2 regions of the Vibrio mangrovi genome follow, and region 1 is predicted to be linked to the other one. Evidence: riboswitches for the same ligand, from Rfam matches in the RefSeq annotation. Region 1 holds a riboswitch; the other holds the start of a gene.

Region 1 (6,933 bases):
GAAGTCTGCCCGGGTAATGAAGCAGGCGGTTGCCTACCTCGAGCCATATATAAATGCAGAGAAGCAAGCTGGCACTTCCAATGGAAAAATCCTGTTGGCGACAGTGAAAGGCGATGTGCACGATATCGGTAAGAACATTGTCGGGGTAGTTCTTCAGTGTAATAACTACGAGATCATTGATCTTGGTGTCATGGTTCCCTGTGAACAGATACTGAAGGTTGCGAAAGAAGAGCAGGTCGATATTGTCGGTTTATCCGGACTGATTACACCGTCATTGGATGAAATGGTTCATGTTGCCAAAGAGATGGAACGGCAGGGATTTGAACTGCCCTTATTGATCGGTGGTGCAACCACATCTAAGGCTCATACCGCAGTAAAGATTGAACAGAATTATCATCAGCCGGTGGTTTATGTGAATAATGCCTCCCGGGCTGTGGGAGTCTGTACTTCTCTGCTATCTGATGAATTACGTCCCGGATTTGTTGAGAAGCTGAATCTTGACTATGAACGGACCCGGGATCAACATGCCCGTAAAACCCCGAGAACCCGGCCGATAACTCTCGAAGAAGCGAGGGCAAATCGTGTTGCGATTGACTGGAACAGCTATACACCACCTACTCCGCTAAAAAGTGGTATTCAGGTATTTGATGATTTTGACGTTGCAACGCTTCGCCGATACATTGACTGGACACCATTTTTCATGACGTGGTCTTTGATGGGTAAGTATCCGGCGATTCTGGATCATGAGGAAGTCGGAGAAGAAGCTCGTCGCCTGTTTAACGATGCGAATGCATTTCTGGATCGGGTTGAAAGCGAAGGTCTGATGAAAGCCCGGGGGATTTGCGCATTATTCCCGGCAGCCAGTGTCGGAGATGATATTGAAGTTTATACCGATGAATCTCGCACGGAAGTTGCCCACAGGCTATACCATTTGCGCCAGCAAACTCAAAAGCCGAAAGGTTATAACTACTGTCTTTCCGATTATATTGCGCCGCGTTCCAGTGGGAAAAAAGACTGGATTGGTGCGTTTGCAGTGACTGGCGGAATTGGTGAAAGAGAGTTGGCCGATGCATATAAAGCAAAAGGTGATGATTATAATGCCATTATGATTCAGGCTGTTGCAGATCGACTAGCTGAAGCTTTTGCCGAATACTTGCATGAGAAGGTGCGTAAAGAGATATGGGGTTATTCTGCAGATGAGAATCTGTCGAATGATGATCTGGTTAGGGAAAAGTATCAGGGTATCAGACCCGCTCCCGGTTATCCTGCCTGTCCGGAACATACGGAAAAAGCAGCTATATGGGAAATGCTTCAGGTGGAAGAGAATATCGGGATGTCTTTGACAAGCAGCTACGCTATGTGGCCGGGGGCATCCGTTTCAGGCTGGTATTTCTCTCATCCTGATTCCCGTTATTTTGCAGTTGCCGGTATTCAGGAAGATCAGGTACAGAGTTATGCAGAGAGAAAAGGCTGGAGCAGAGAAGAAGCTGAAAAGTGGCTTGCCCCGAATATGGAATAATGCCCTTTAATTTCGCTGTTTCCAGAACGGAATGTAGAAAAGAGGTTGGCATTGCCAACCTCTTTAATCAATATGGCCCTCGGCTCTTATGCTTTGTCTTGTTGTTCGAAGAGATCCTGATGTAGTTTCTGAATGACACTCTTCGCGTCATCAGCATCAACGAGAAAACACAGATTATGGTCACTGGCACCATAACAGATCATGCGCATGTTGTAGTCTCCCAGTGTGCTGAATACTTCTTTTGCATAACCTTTCGTTTCCATATGATTACCAATCAGAGCAACCAGACTCAGGTTCCGTTCAACTTCAATATGAGCCAGCTCTTCCAATTCTGCCCGGGCTGCTGCGGGAAGCTCCGGAGCACCACCTGAAGTATCTGTTTTATCCAGAGTAATCGAGACACTAATTTCAGAAGTTGTAATCAAATCGACAGAGATTTTATGCTTGGCCAAAATTTCAAAAACCTTCGCCAGAAATCCATAGGCATGGAACATTTTTGCGCTACGAATGGTCACCATAGTCTGGTTGGCTCTTAATGCCAACGCCCGGAAATAGGGTGAATTCTCCACTCGTCTCCGAATCCAGGTTCCACCTTTTTCCGGTTCTTTCGATGAACCGACGAATACGGGGATGCCGTGACGAAGTGCAGGAAGTAGTGTTGAGGGATGAAGAATCTTAGCCCCAAAATTCGCCATCTCAGAAGCTTCGCTGAAGCTGATCTCAGGTATCGGTGCAGCTTTGGGGGCGATACGCGGGTCGGTTGTGTATATTCCGGGTACATCGGTCCAGATTTCCAGACCGGATGCCTGAACGGCTTCGGCAATCAGGGCGGCAGAATAATCACTACCACCCCGACCAAGGGTTGTGGTGTTACCCTGCTCGTCTGAGCCAATGAATCCCTGAGTGACGACAAGGTGGCTATGACATAGAGGAGCCAGTTTTTCTTTAGCCAGTGTTGCAGTGATTTCAATCTGTGGTTCTGCCCGGCCATAGTGATCATCAGTACGCAGTACTTCACGGATGTCAAACCTGACAGCATCCATTCCCCGGTCTTTCAGAACCTGAGTCAGAATATGGGTAGAGATTAACTCTCCACAGGCAACCAAGTGATCGGTTAGCTTATTACTTGATTGAAAAGATGCTGCATCTGCAAGACTGCCGATTGTGTCAAGAATCATTTGTACAGCTTCTTTGACTGAGTCCTGCTCTTTCAGATGCTCAATGATTGAAAAGTGAATATCAGCCAGTTGCTCTAATATTGATGTGCGTCTTTCTGCATCCTGAACCCCATTAGCCAGTTCTACCAGCAGATTGGTGACACCAGAGCAGGCACTGCTGACAACAAGCTTTGTGTCCGGATTACTTTCGATGACTGCAGCACAACGACTCATAGCTTCGAAGTTGGCTACACTGGTTCCGCCAAACTTGGCGACATTGAATGCACTCACGGCATTTCTCCCACGACTTCCTAAAATAAAAAATGTTGTTGGTTTACCAACGTCCAATGTTTGAAGAGCGTATTTCTAGAGCAAAGATAGAGGTGATTCATGAAAGGAGACCTCAGAAGCTCTCCACCAGTTTAGCACTGATGACAGTTGAAGGGATTCAGCCCATTCACCCGACAGTCCAAATCCACAACTATAGACTGTCTCGGCACTACTCCCCCTGAGTATTTTGTTTTGGAGTTGAGGCTCCACAAAATACCTGCCTGGGCAGTGCTCCTCTTCTGCTTGATAGCTTAGGTATTGAACGTTTTTGCCTTGTGAATGTCAATGGCAAATTAGATGAAGTTGATGAATTTTATCTATAGGCTCAGATTCCGGAAACATATTCGACTAGACTTGTGTCGGATAGCTTTCTTATTGGAGAAGCGTTAGCCTGATATATAATTTCCGGCGAATGTGAATGAAAGGAGTCAGTTCATGAATATACAAAGTTTTTTCCCACCCCGAAGAACATTAATGGGCCCGGGTCCGTCTGATATTCATCCTCGGGTGTTACAGGCTTTAAGTCGGCCGACAATTGGCCATCTTGATCCGTTATTTATCCAGATGATGGATGAGTTGAAGTCACTCTTACAATATGCATTTCAAACCAATAATGAATTTACAATCGCAGTTTCTGCACCGGGAAGTGCCGGAATGGAGGCCTGTTTTGTGAATTTACTGGAGCCGGGAGATACGGTTATCGTTTGTCGTAACGGTGTTTTTGGTGAACGCATGCGGGAGAATGTCGTGCGCTGTGGCGCAAATGCAGTTCTGGTTGATAATGAATGGGGACAGAGCGTTTCTGTTGATAAAGTTGAGCAGGCTATTCGGGAACATCCAGAAGCAAAAATTCTGGCATTCGTGCATGCTGAAACATCGACCGGGGCATTAAGTGATGCTGAAGCTCTGGGACGTTTAGCTAAACAGCATGGCCTGTTAACCATTGTTGATACAGTGACGTCATTAGGCGGTGTACCGCTCTATGTAGATGAATGGCAGCTTGATGCTGTTTATTCTGGCAGCCAGAAATGTCTTTCCTGTGTTCCCGGACTTTCTCCGCTGACGTTTTCTCCGGCAGCGATTGAAAAAATCAAGAGCCGGAAGACCCCCGTTCAGAGCTGGTTCCTTGATCAGACGTTGGTCATGGGATACTGGAGCGGGCAACAGAAACGGAGTTACCATCATACTGCACCGGTAAATACCTTGTATGCTTTGCATGAAGCTTTATTGCTATTGCAAGAAGAGTCGCTGGAGTCTTCGTGGCGCAGACATCAGCAGATGCATCAACAGCTCAGAAGTGGTCTGGAACAACTGGGGCTGACATTTGTTGTAGAAGAATCAGAACGGTTACCGCAGCTGAATACGGTCCGAATTCCGGAAGGAATTGAGGATGAGTGGGTCAGAACCTATTTACTTCACCACTATAATCTGGAAATTGGTGCCGGGTTAGGACAGTTTGCCGGGAATGCATGGAGAATCGGTTTAATGGGATATAGTGCCCGAACCGAGAATATTGCTCTTTGTCTGAAAGCACTGGAAGATGCGTTGGCTCAGTGTCAGGCAAGTGTACCCATGAGATAAAACAGCTTATGGCATTTCCTGCGGAAGTTCATCATTTCCTGAGATGGTAAAAGAATACTGAGGGAATAGATACTCAGCTTCGATTCGGGATTGTTCCGCACGATTCATATCCCCTGTGTGCCGGTATAAGGTAATGAGCAACTGATAATATACCGGCCTGGGCTGCCTCTGGATTAACCCGAGTAACCAGGGAATATAAGTACTCAACTGTTGCCGGTGCTTTTCCGTATCTTTTTGCTTCAACTGGTGGATAAGTTGCTCCTGCATCAGACGATCCTTCCATAATAAAGGGAAATGAATGTTCTTCAGTAGTGTAATATCTTGTTCTTGCTTATATAGACTAAAAATAACCTGTGTTTTGAGTATTGCTCCAAAGTAAAGCAGTGTTGAAACAGGTAATACAATCATTGTTCCCTGCAAAATACGGGTTGCCAGTGTATGTAGTGATACGCTTTTGTATTTTGCAACGCGTTGATCGACCCAAAACAGCAGGATGATGAAGGTTATCCAGTGAATGGCGGACAGACAAAATACATCATCGATTTGACACTCTAATGCGATTGGGAAAAGCAGGGAGAGTGTCGCCAGACGGGTTTTAGGTTTTGCATAATATATACGCCCCAGAACGAATAGAACGGCCAGAGTAATCGCAAATATAGGCAGGAGACCGCCTTCAATTCCCCAGTAAAGCACCTCATTATGCGGATGTGACAGTCCTGCCAATGGGGATGGATAATCCGGGTTTAGTTGATGTTGGCGTGAACTGTATAGCACATATTCTTCTTCAAAATGTCCGTAGCCATAGCCGGTAAAGGGCTTTTCTATCAACATATCTACTGTTTGAGTCAGGCTGCCTGATAAAGGTGACAGGCGTTTTAAGTACTGAGAGCTAAATGGCGTTGAGTAAAGTGCCTGAATCAGGATGAAGCCAAGTAGCGTTCCTGCCCCGATAGAAATACTCCATCCCCAGAGCCTTTTTCTGCTGGCAAAGCGATAGAGATAAGGAAATATTGCCAGAATCCCAATGAGCGTCACTCCCCATCCGGTTACAGAGCGGAGTAATACTAAAAGAGGGATTGAAAGTAATGGTGTGATGTACAGCAGGCCAGCAATACTTATTTGAGTCTGGTATTTCTTCAAATGCCTGGAAAGCAAATACCCTGATGCAAGAATACCGGTTGCTATATAAGTCGCGAATGTATTTGCTGTCGGAAATACGCCGAGAGGAACAACGGACGGATTTTTCAGTAGCTGATAGTAAGCCAGACATCCTTCAATCAATGTTGAGAGCACAATTAACCAGATAAGCCTGTGCTTATGCTTATTGCTAAAACGAAATTGTTGGATGACAGAAAAAAGAAAAAGCCCTCCCCATAATGCAATTACCCGGGAAGCGGTAAGCTTGATTGATGCGTTGTGGTAGAACAACGGAATGGATAGCAACAGACAACATAAAAAGAGACCAATGGTCAGTTTTGAATATCTGACTTTCCGGGTCCGGACTATCTGCAGCAGTCCTACGGAAATCGCAATACTAACCAAAAACCAGGTTGCGATGTTAAACGGAAGTATGACTTCATTTCCTGCATCAGAGTAAAAGGGAAGATGCAGTGCAAAAAGATACAGGACCCCGATAACAAACAGGAAAGGTCGATTTAAAGGAATTTTTACCGGAGGAGTTTCAAGTTGAGTTCCCCGGACGATTAGTATCGCCATAGTCTCATTTAAATTGCGGGGAGAGGCATGTTCTTAATTTGTATTCCTCTCCCCATAGGAAGCATAGGGGTTATTCTAACATAGGTTTCAGAAAACGTGCTGTATGAGAACCAGCTACATCAGCGACATCTTCTGGTGTTCCCTGAGCAATGATTTCGCCACCACCCTGTCCACCTTCCGGGCCCAGATCAACAATCCAGTCGGCGGTTTTGATGACATCCAGGTTGTGTTCAATAACTACAACGGTGTTTCCATGATCACGGAGCCGATGAAGTACGGAGAGTAGTTGTTGAATGTCGTGGAAGTGTAGCCCTGTTGTTGGTTCATCGAGAATATATAAAGTTTTTCCAGTATCCCGTTTAGAAAGTTCTCGGGCCAGTTTTACCCGTTGAGCTTCACCACCTGAAAGAGTAGTCGCCGCCTGACCTAAGCGAATATAAGAGAGTCCGACATCCATTAGGGTTTGCAGTTTTCTGGCGATGACAGGGACAGGATCGAAGAAAGCTCTGGCATCTTCGACCGTCATTTCAAGCACTTCGTCAATTGTTTTTCCTTTGTACCGAACTTCCAGCGTTTCCCGGTTATAACGTTTGCCTTTACAGATATCACAAGGGACATAAACATCAGGCA
Region 2 (6,933 bases), 990 kb from region 1:
GCTGTACAGTATTCCTCGTTATCGTCTTCTTCCCAGTTTTTCATAAACAGGCCTTCAACCTGATAGCCCTGTTGTTGAAGAAGATAGGCGGAAACAGATGAATCTACACCACCGGACATTCCTACGATAACTTTCTTCTGTGTGTTTGCTTCCCGGTTTACTGACATTTCTCAATACCACTTGTTTTGCTGAGGGGGCTGATTCTATCAGAAAGAATGTGACGGTTACAGACCTTCACAACAGTATGTACTCAGGTAGTATTCAGATATATATCTGAATGTCTTTAAGATGTCCTTTTAACCGAAAACATTAGTCATAAGCCAATGATTGAACTCATGAGAGTTATTGAATAGAAATTGATATTTTAAATTAATAAAACAGACGACTATATCAATATGCAATATGAGACTATTTTTTTGTAAGAAAATTTATCCTTAGTATTTTAAAGGATGTTTTCTGAAGTAATAAATGAAATGAAAAAAAGTGAATAGAAGCGTAAAGATTATCAGCAAAATATATATGTAATGATTATAAAAATAGTTGAGTAATAACTGGATGGTGATTTTGTGTTCGGTAGACACTGAATACCTATTTGTCAAGATTATATATGGCGACAAATACGTCAAAAATTTGGAACGAAGTTAATAAATTTATACAGTTAATGTTAAATTTTTAACTGAAATTAAGTGTTATTTGCAATGCGCAGATAACATATTTTCATATGTAGCTGAAGACAATTGATGAATGTTCGAAGTGCAATCGATTACTGTTGCTGAGGCCATTGCCGAGCTGCATATTGAAGGCTAAACTTACGCTGTCCTTTAATTTACTATTTATCAGAAGAATGAAGTTTCCCGGCCAGCGTAAGTCAAAACATTATTTCCCTGTCGATGATAGGGATCTTCTTATTTTACAAAGTTCACAGAAAAAAAGTACATCACATACACACGTGATTGGTATCGATCAGGTACTTGTCGATATTGAAGCTACGGTTGATGAAGATTTAATCCAACGATATGGGTTAAGTATGGGGCACTCTCTGGTAATTGATGACAAATCAGCAGAACAACTTTACTCCGAGCTTGTTGATCGTCAGTTGATTACTAATGAGTATGCGGGTGGAACGATTGGTAATACATTACATAATTATTCGGTATTAGCTGACGATCGCTCAACTTTATTGGGAGTTATGTGTAAAAATATCGGAATCGGTAGCTATGGATATCGGTATTTATGCAATACATCCAGCCGGGTAGATCTTAATTATTTACAGGGAGTAGATGGTGCTATTGGTCGATGCTTTACATTGATTACCTCAAGCGGAGAGAGAACATTTGCAATCAGTGAAGGGCAGATGAATCAGTTACAACCGGAAAGTATTCCGGAGAGTATTTTTAAGTCGGCTTCTGCTCTAGTGTTAACCGCATATTTAATTCGTTGTCAGTCTGGTGATCCTATGCCTGAGGCCACAATGAAGGCGATCGAATATGCGAAGAAATATAATGTTCCGGTTGTATTAACTTTGGGTACGAAACATGTGATTGAACAAGACCCGATTTTTTGGCAGGAATTTTTAAAGCAGCACATTACTGTTGTAGCCATGAATGAAGATGAAGGCCATGCATTAACCGGAGAAACCGAACCTTTAATGGCTGCGAATAAAGCACTTGAATGGGTTGATTTAGTGTTGTGTACCGCTGGTCCGGTTGGGTTATTTATGGCTGGATATACAGAAGAAAACGCAAAAAGGGAAACAAGCTTACCTTTATTACCCGGAAGTATCCCTGAATTTAATCGCTACGAGTTTAGCCGCCCAATGGTGAAGTCGTGTTGCTCCCGCCCGGTAAAAGTTTATTCACATATTGCACCTTATATGGGGGGGCCTGAAGTCATTAAAAATACTAATGGGGCTGGTGATGCGGCGCTGTCTGCTTTATTACATGATATGGCTGCAAATAGATACCATAAGATTAATGTGCCAAATTCGAGTAAGCATCAATATGATTTTATTACCTATTCGTCTTTCTCGCAGGTATGCAAATATTCTAATCGTGCAAGCTATGAAGTGTTAAATCAGCATTCGCCAAGATTATCAAAAGGTTTACCGGAAAGAGAAGATAGTTTAGAAGAAGCATATTGGGAACGATAACAAAAAATTGCGATGAAAGATCTGAACTAGAATAATAACTCTAAGATCAAAGGGTAGTATTAAATTGTTTGACTAATAAACAATAAAAAAGGCTCCCAAAGGAGCCTTTTCATTTTTGTTTATTTTTGCATTAGAGTGCAAATTCATCCAGAGAACGACCTTCATCGAGGGCTTTCTGAATTACAGATGGTGTACGACCTTGACCTGTCCAGGTTTTTTCTGAACCGTTTTCGTCGATATATTTATATTTTGCAGGACGCGGAGCACGTTTACCTTTTGTTTTACCTTCGGTAGACAGTGCCGAAATTAACGCATCTACATCAATACCATCTTGTGCAATTTGTTCAGCGATTGCAGCAAGTTTTGCTTCCTGAGCTTCTTTTTCTGCACGTTCTTGCTCTTCTGACTCTCTGCGTTCATCAACAACAGATGTCAATTTTTCTAAAGCTTCTTCTAACTGAACAAGCGTTAAATTACGTGCATAAGCACGTAAGCTGCGAATATTCAGTAGAGTTTTAGTTAGTTCCGACATTTTGTAATTCCTACAACTTTAATTTAAACACAGTCTAATAATAAACCCTGATATTTATTCTGACAACATTAACGAACTAATAATATATAAAAAATTGGCAGAATCGTAAAATAATGTAAAGATCACCGTTAAATTTCCATTAATTACGACGAGCATCATATATGAACTTGATTTGTTAGCCTGAATTATTATCTGGAGTTGATGCTATTTTAACTGCTTATTGATATACCGATTCATTTATGTTCAGGATAAATCTATTGCAAATGGTTCTGGTATTTGTACAATGGGCCCGTTCTAATTCGGTCGTCAACATATACTACCATCGTCCTGTCTGAGTGGTAGTGAATTGTTCTAGTCCGTGTAGAGGTGCAATCAAGATCAGTAAACCAAGCTAGGGTGATGCCTGTGACCTGGGTTGAAAGGCTTTTTTGCCGAAGTAAACGTGTAATATCGAGGCCGTTTGCTGGGGTTGTTCTCGAATAGGGGCAACACTGCCATAGTCTATTTATTTGTGTAACTATGGAGCGCTACTGTAGGACTGGGTGAATCAATTTTTCCTTTCACTTAGTTCATCTTTAAATTACGCAGACAGATTATTCATGTAATTACAATGCAGTAGATCTCTTACCATATTTTAATCATTGGTTATTGAAGATCATGACATTAGTTGATTTTTCCACTTCTCTGATATCACTTTTACCTCCCGCTGTTGCTCTGGGTATGGCTATCTTAACCAGACGAGTACTACTTTCTTTAGGGATCGGTATTCTATTGGGGGCATTCCTCCTTACCGATTATTCACTGTTCTCTTCATTAGGGTATATACAAGGCAAGGTCTATGCGCTTGTCGTTGAAGACGGTGCCATCAACAGCTGGAATATGAGCATCATCGGGTTCCTTCTCCTGCTGGGAATGATGACTGCAATGCTAACTCTCTCTGGTGGAACCCGTGCATTTGCTCTGTGGGCCCAGAAAAAAGTGAAGGGTAATAAAGGCGCGCAGTTGCTGGCTGCTTTTCTCGGTGTTTTTATTTTTGTCGACGACTATTTTAATAGTCTGGCCGTCGGATCCATTTCCCGTCCTGTTACTGACCGTTTTGGGGTTTCCCGGGCGAAACTGGCTTATATACTGGATTCAACCGCAGCCCCGATGTGTATCATCATGCCGGCTTCCAGTTGGGGGGCTTATATCATGACGATTATTGGTGGCATTCTGGTTTCCCATGGTATGACCGAATATACCCCGTTGAATGCGTACATTCAGTTAATTCCAATGAATTTCTATGCCATTTTTGCTCTGTTAATGGTTTTTGCCATGATTGTATTTCAATTGGATATTGGTTCAATGAAACAACATGAGCTTGGTGTAGCATCCGGAATCGGCCGGGATGATCAGGCGATAGAACTGAAAGATGAACTGAATATTCAGGAAAGTGAGTCTGGTAGTGTTAACGATCTGATTGTGCCGATTGTTGCTTTGGTTGTCGCAACGGTCGCTGCGATGATTTTTACCGGCTGGCAATCTCTTGCTGCCGATGATAAAGCATTCAGTATTCTGGGAGCTTTTGAAAATACTGATGTTGGTATGTCTCTAATCGATGGTGGTTTAGTTGGTCTTTTGATCTCGTTGATTTCTGTTTTCAGGCAGAGAATTCCGGCAGGTACTGTGCTGAAAACATTACTCATCGGAATGAAATCAATGTTCGGTGCGATTTTAGTTCTGTTTTTCGCCTGGACGATTGGCGCGGTCATTAAAGACATGCAAACCGGTGTTTATCTGTCATCTATGGCTCAGGGGAATGTCCCGGTGCAGTGGCTTCCGGCAATACTGTTTGTTCTGTCTGGCTGTATGGCTTTTGCAACCGGAACGTCATGGGGTACATTCGGTATAATGCTGCCGATTGCCGGAGATATTGCCGGAGCCACGGAACTGACGTTGATGATGCCGATGTTGGCTGCGGTTCTGGCTGGCTCAGTGTTTGGTGATCACTGTTCTCCGATTTCTGATACAACTATTTTGTCTTCGACCGGTGCCCGGTGTAACCATATTGATCACGTTGCAACTCAGTTGCCATATGCTTTACTGGTTGCCTTTATCTCGCTCGTGGGTTATATCGTTCTGGGACTGAGTGATTCAGTCAGCCTGTCTCTGGTTGTGACTTTTGCTGTATTTGCCGGTGCCTGTTTTATTTTTCGGATCCGGCAACAATCCAGAGAGACACTTTCTGATTTTGCCTGAACGTCACTTGTCAGAAAGTTATTTGCCTGATCTGCATAAAAAGTCAAAAGAGGGGGTTGCAAAATCCCTCAAGCTTGTATAGTGTGAACGAAGCTTGATTGGCAAGTTAAAGATTTTTCCAAGTATGCGCGGTTTCGTTATGAAAAACAGTTTTGTTATGAACATTCATCACCATCATCATCCCTAATTTGTCTTTCGGGAGATGAGCGCATACCCGGGAGACAGGATTCTCCCGGAGGTGAAATGAAAAAAATTCAATGAACCCTCGGGAGTAATTCCGAGGGTTTTTTTATACTCTTTTTATTACCACGGTTTATACCAAAGAACGGTTACAGCAAAGAACAAGAATCATCGACAAGGAATTATTTATGCAAGCACAACAACGCCTGAGAATTGCAGTTCAAAAGAAAGGTCGCCTGAGTAAAGAGTGTATGGCACTCCTGAAACAGTGCGGTGTGAAGTTTAATGTGATGGGGGAGCGTTTAGTCGTTCACTCACTGAATATGCCGATTGATTTACTCCTTGTCCGTGATGACGATATTCCGGGACTGATTATGGATGGCGTCGTGGATCTGGGATTCGTCGGTGAGAATGTTCTTGAAGAAGTTCGTCTGGATCGTCTGGCCCTGAATGAACCAAATGATTTTGTTTCTCTGAGACGTCTGGAATTTGGTGGATGTCGTTTGTCTATTGCGATCGATAAAGATAAGACTTACAACGGTCCTCAGGACCTGAATGGGATGAGAATTGCGACCACTTATCCTCATTTGCTAAAAGCTTATATGGATCGTGAAGATATTCCGTTTACAACCTGTATGCTGACAGGTTCTGTGGAGGTTGCACCAAGGGCTGGTCTGGCTGATGCAATTGCAGATTTAGTCTCAACAGGGGCAACATTAGAAGCGAATGGTCTCAGAGAAGTTGAGGTGATTTTCCAGTCTAAAGCGACACTGATCCAACGTGCCGGCGACTTTGCTGCTGATAAAGCTGCATTGATTGACAGACTGCTGACCCGGATGCACGGTGTTCAACAGGCGAAAGAGTCAAAATATATCATGTTACATGCACCGGTTGATAAACTGGTCGATATCAAAGCACTGCTCCCAGGGGCAGAAGACCCGACTGTGTTGCCACTTTCTGCCGACAAATCAAAAGTTGCGGTTCATCTGGTCAGTTCAGAAAACCTGTTCTGGGAAACGATGGAGCAATTAAAAGCTCTGGGTGCCAGTTCGATTCTGGTCTTGCCAATTGAAAAAATGATGGAGTAATCATAATGAGAACTGTTGTATGGCAATCTTTAAGTAAAGAGCAGCAGGCCTCAGTTCTGGAGCGTCCGGCGATTACGGAAGGCGCGAACATCACGGCTGCTGTGGCAGAAGTGATCGCGCAGGTTCGTCGGGACGGCGATCAGGCACTACGGGAACTGACTGCAAAATTTGACAAGGCAAGTCCGGAGACGATTCGGGTTTCGGAACAGGAAATTGAAGCGGCTTCAGCTCGTCTTTCCGAGAATATGAAGCAGGCACTGGATCAGGCCTACACTAATATTGCGAAATTCCACAAGGCACAAATTCCTCAGCCGATTAAAGTGGAAACCATGCCAGGTGTGGTTTGTGAGCAAACCACGCGTCCTATCAATACTGTTGGTCTGTATATTCCCGGTGGAAGTGCGCCGCTTCCTTCAACCGTATTAATGCTGGGTGTTCCGGCTCAGATTGCCGGTTGCCGGAAAGTTGTACTATGTTCGCCTCCGCCGATTGCCGATGAAATCCTGTATGTTGCGAAGTTATGCCAGATTGATGAAGTTTATAATGTCGGTGGTGGACAAGCGATTGCAGCCATGGCTTATGGGACGGAATCAGTGGCAAAAGTTGATAAGATTTTTGGCCCCGGCAATGCGTATGTTACGGAAGCAAAACGTCAGGTTAGTAATGATTTCCGTGGTGCCGCGATTGATATGCCGGCCGGACCTTCGGAAGTGATGGTGATTGCCGATGAAACTGCTGACCCTGAT

What was found. Region 1 has a riboswitch for lysine ahead of lysC (lysine-sensitive aspartokinase 3). Riboswitches for the same ligand answer to the same signal wherever they lie in the genome.
Region 2: it holds a riboswitch for lysine, as region 1 does, so the genes downstream of both, OCU74_RS06660 (Na+/H+ antiporter NhaC family protein) here and lysC (lysine-sensitive aspartokinase 3) in region 1, are expected to answer to the same signal.

What each region holds. Positions count from the first base shown of each region.
Region 1 is NZ_AP024883.1:476,481-483,413, forward strand. Features, by position in the region: gene metH (methionine synthase) at 1-1,519, shown strand, start outside; gene lysC (lysine-sensitive aspartokinase 3) at 1,606-2,967, opposite strand; lysine riboswitch at 3,076-3,253, opposite strand; gene OCU74_RS02045 (pyridoxal-phosphate-dependent aminotransferase family protein) at 3,442-4,587, shown strand; gene OCU74_RS02050 (PglL family O-oligosaccharyltransferase) at 4,594-6,303, opposite strand; gene uvrA (excinuclease ABC subunit UvrA) at 6,374-6,933, opposite strand, start outside.
Region 2 is NZ_AP024883.1:1,464,124-1,471,056, forward strand. Features, by position in the region: gene mnmA (tRNA 2-thiouridine(34) synthase MnmA) at 1-167, opposite strand, end outside; gene OCU74_RS06650 (inosine/guanosine kinase) at 845-2,149, shown strand; gene OCU74_RS06655 (H-NS histone family protein) at 2,280-2,681, opposite strand; lysine riboswitch at 3,035-3,219, shown strand; gene OCU74_RS06660 (Na+/H+ antiporter NhaC family protein) at 3,339-4,919, shown strand; His leader region at 5,085-5,212, shown strand; gene hisG (ATP phosphoribosyltransferase) at 5,288-6,187, shown strand; gene hisD (histidinol dehydrogenase) at 6,193-6,933, shown strand, end outside.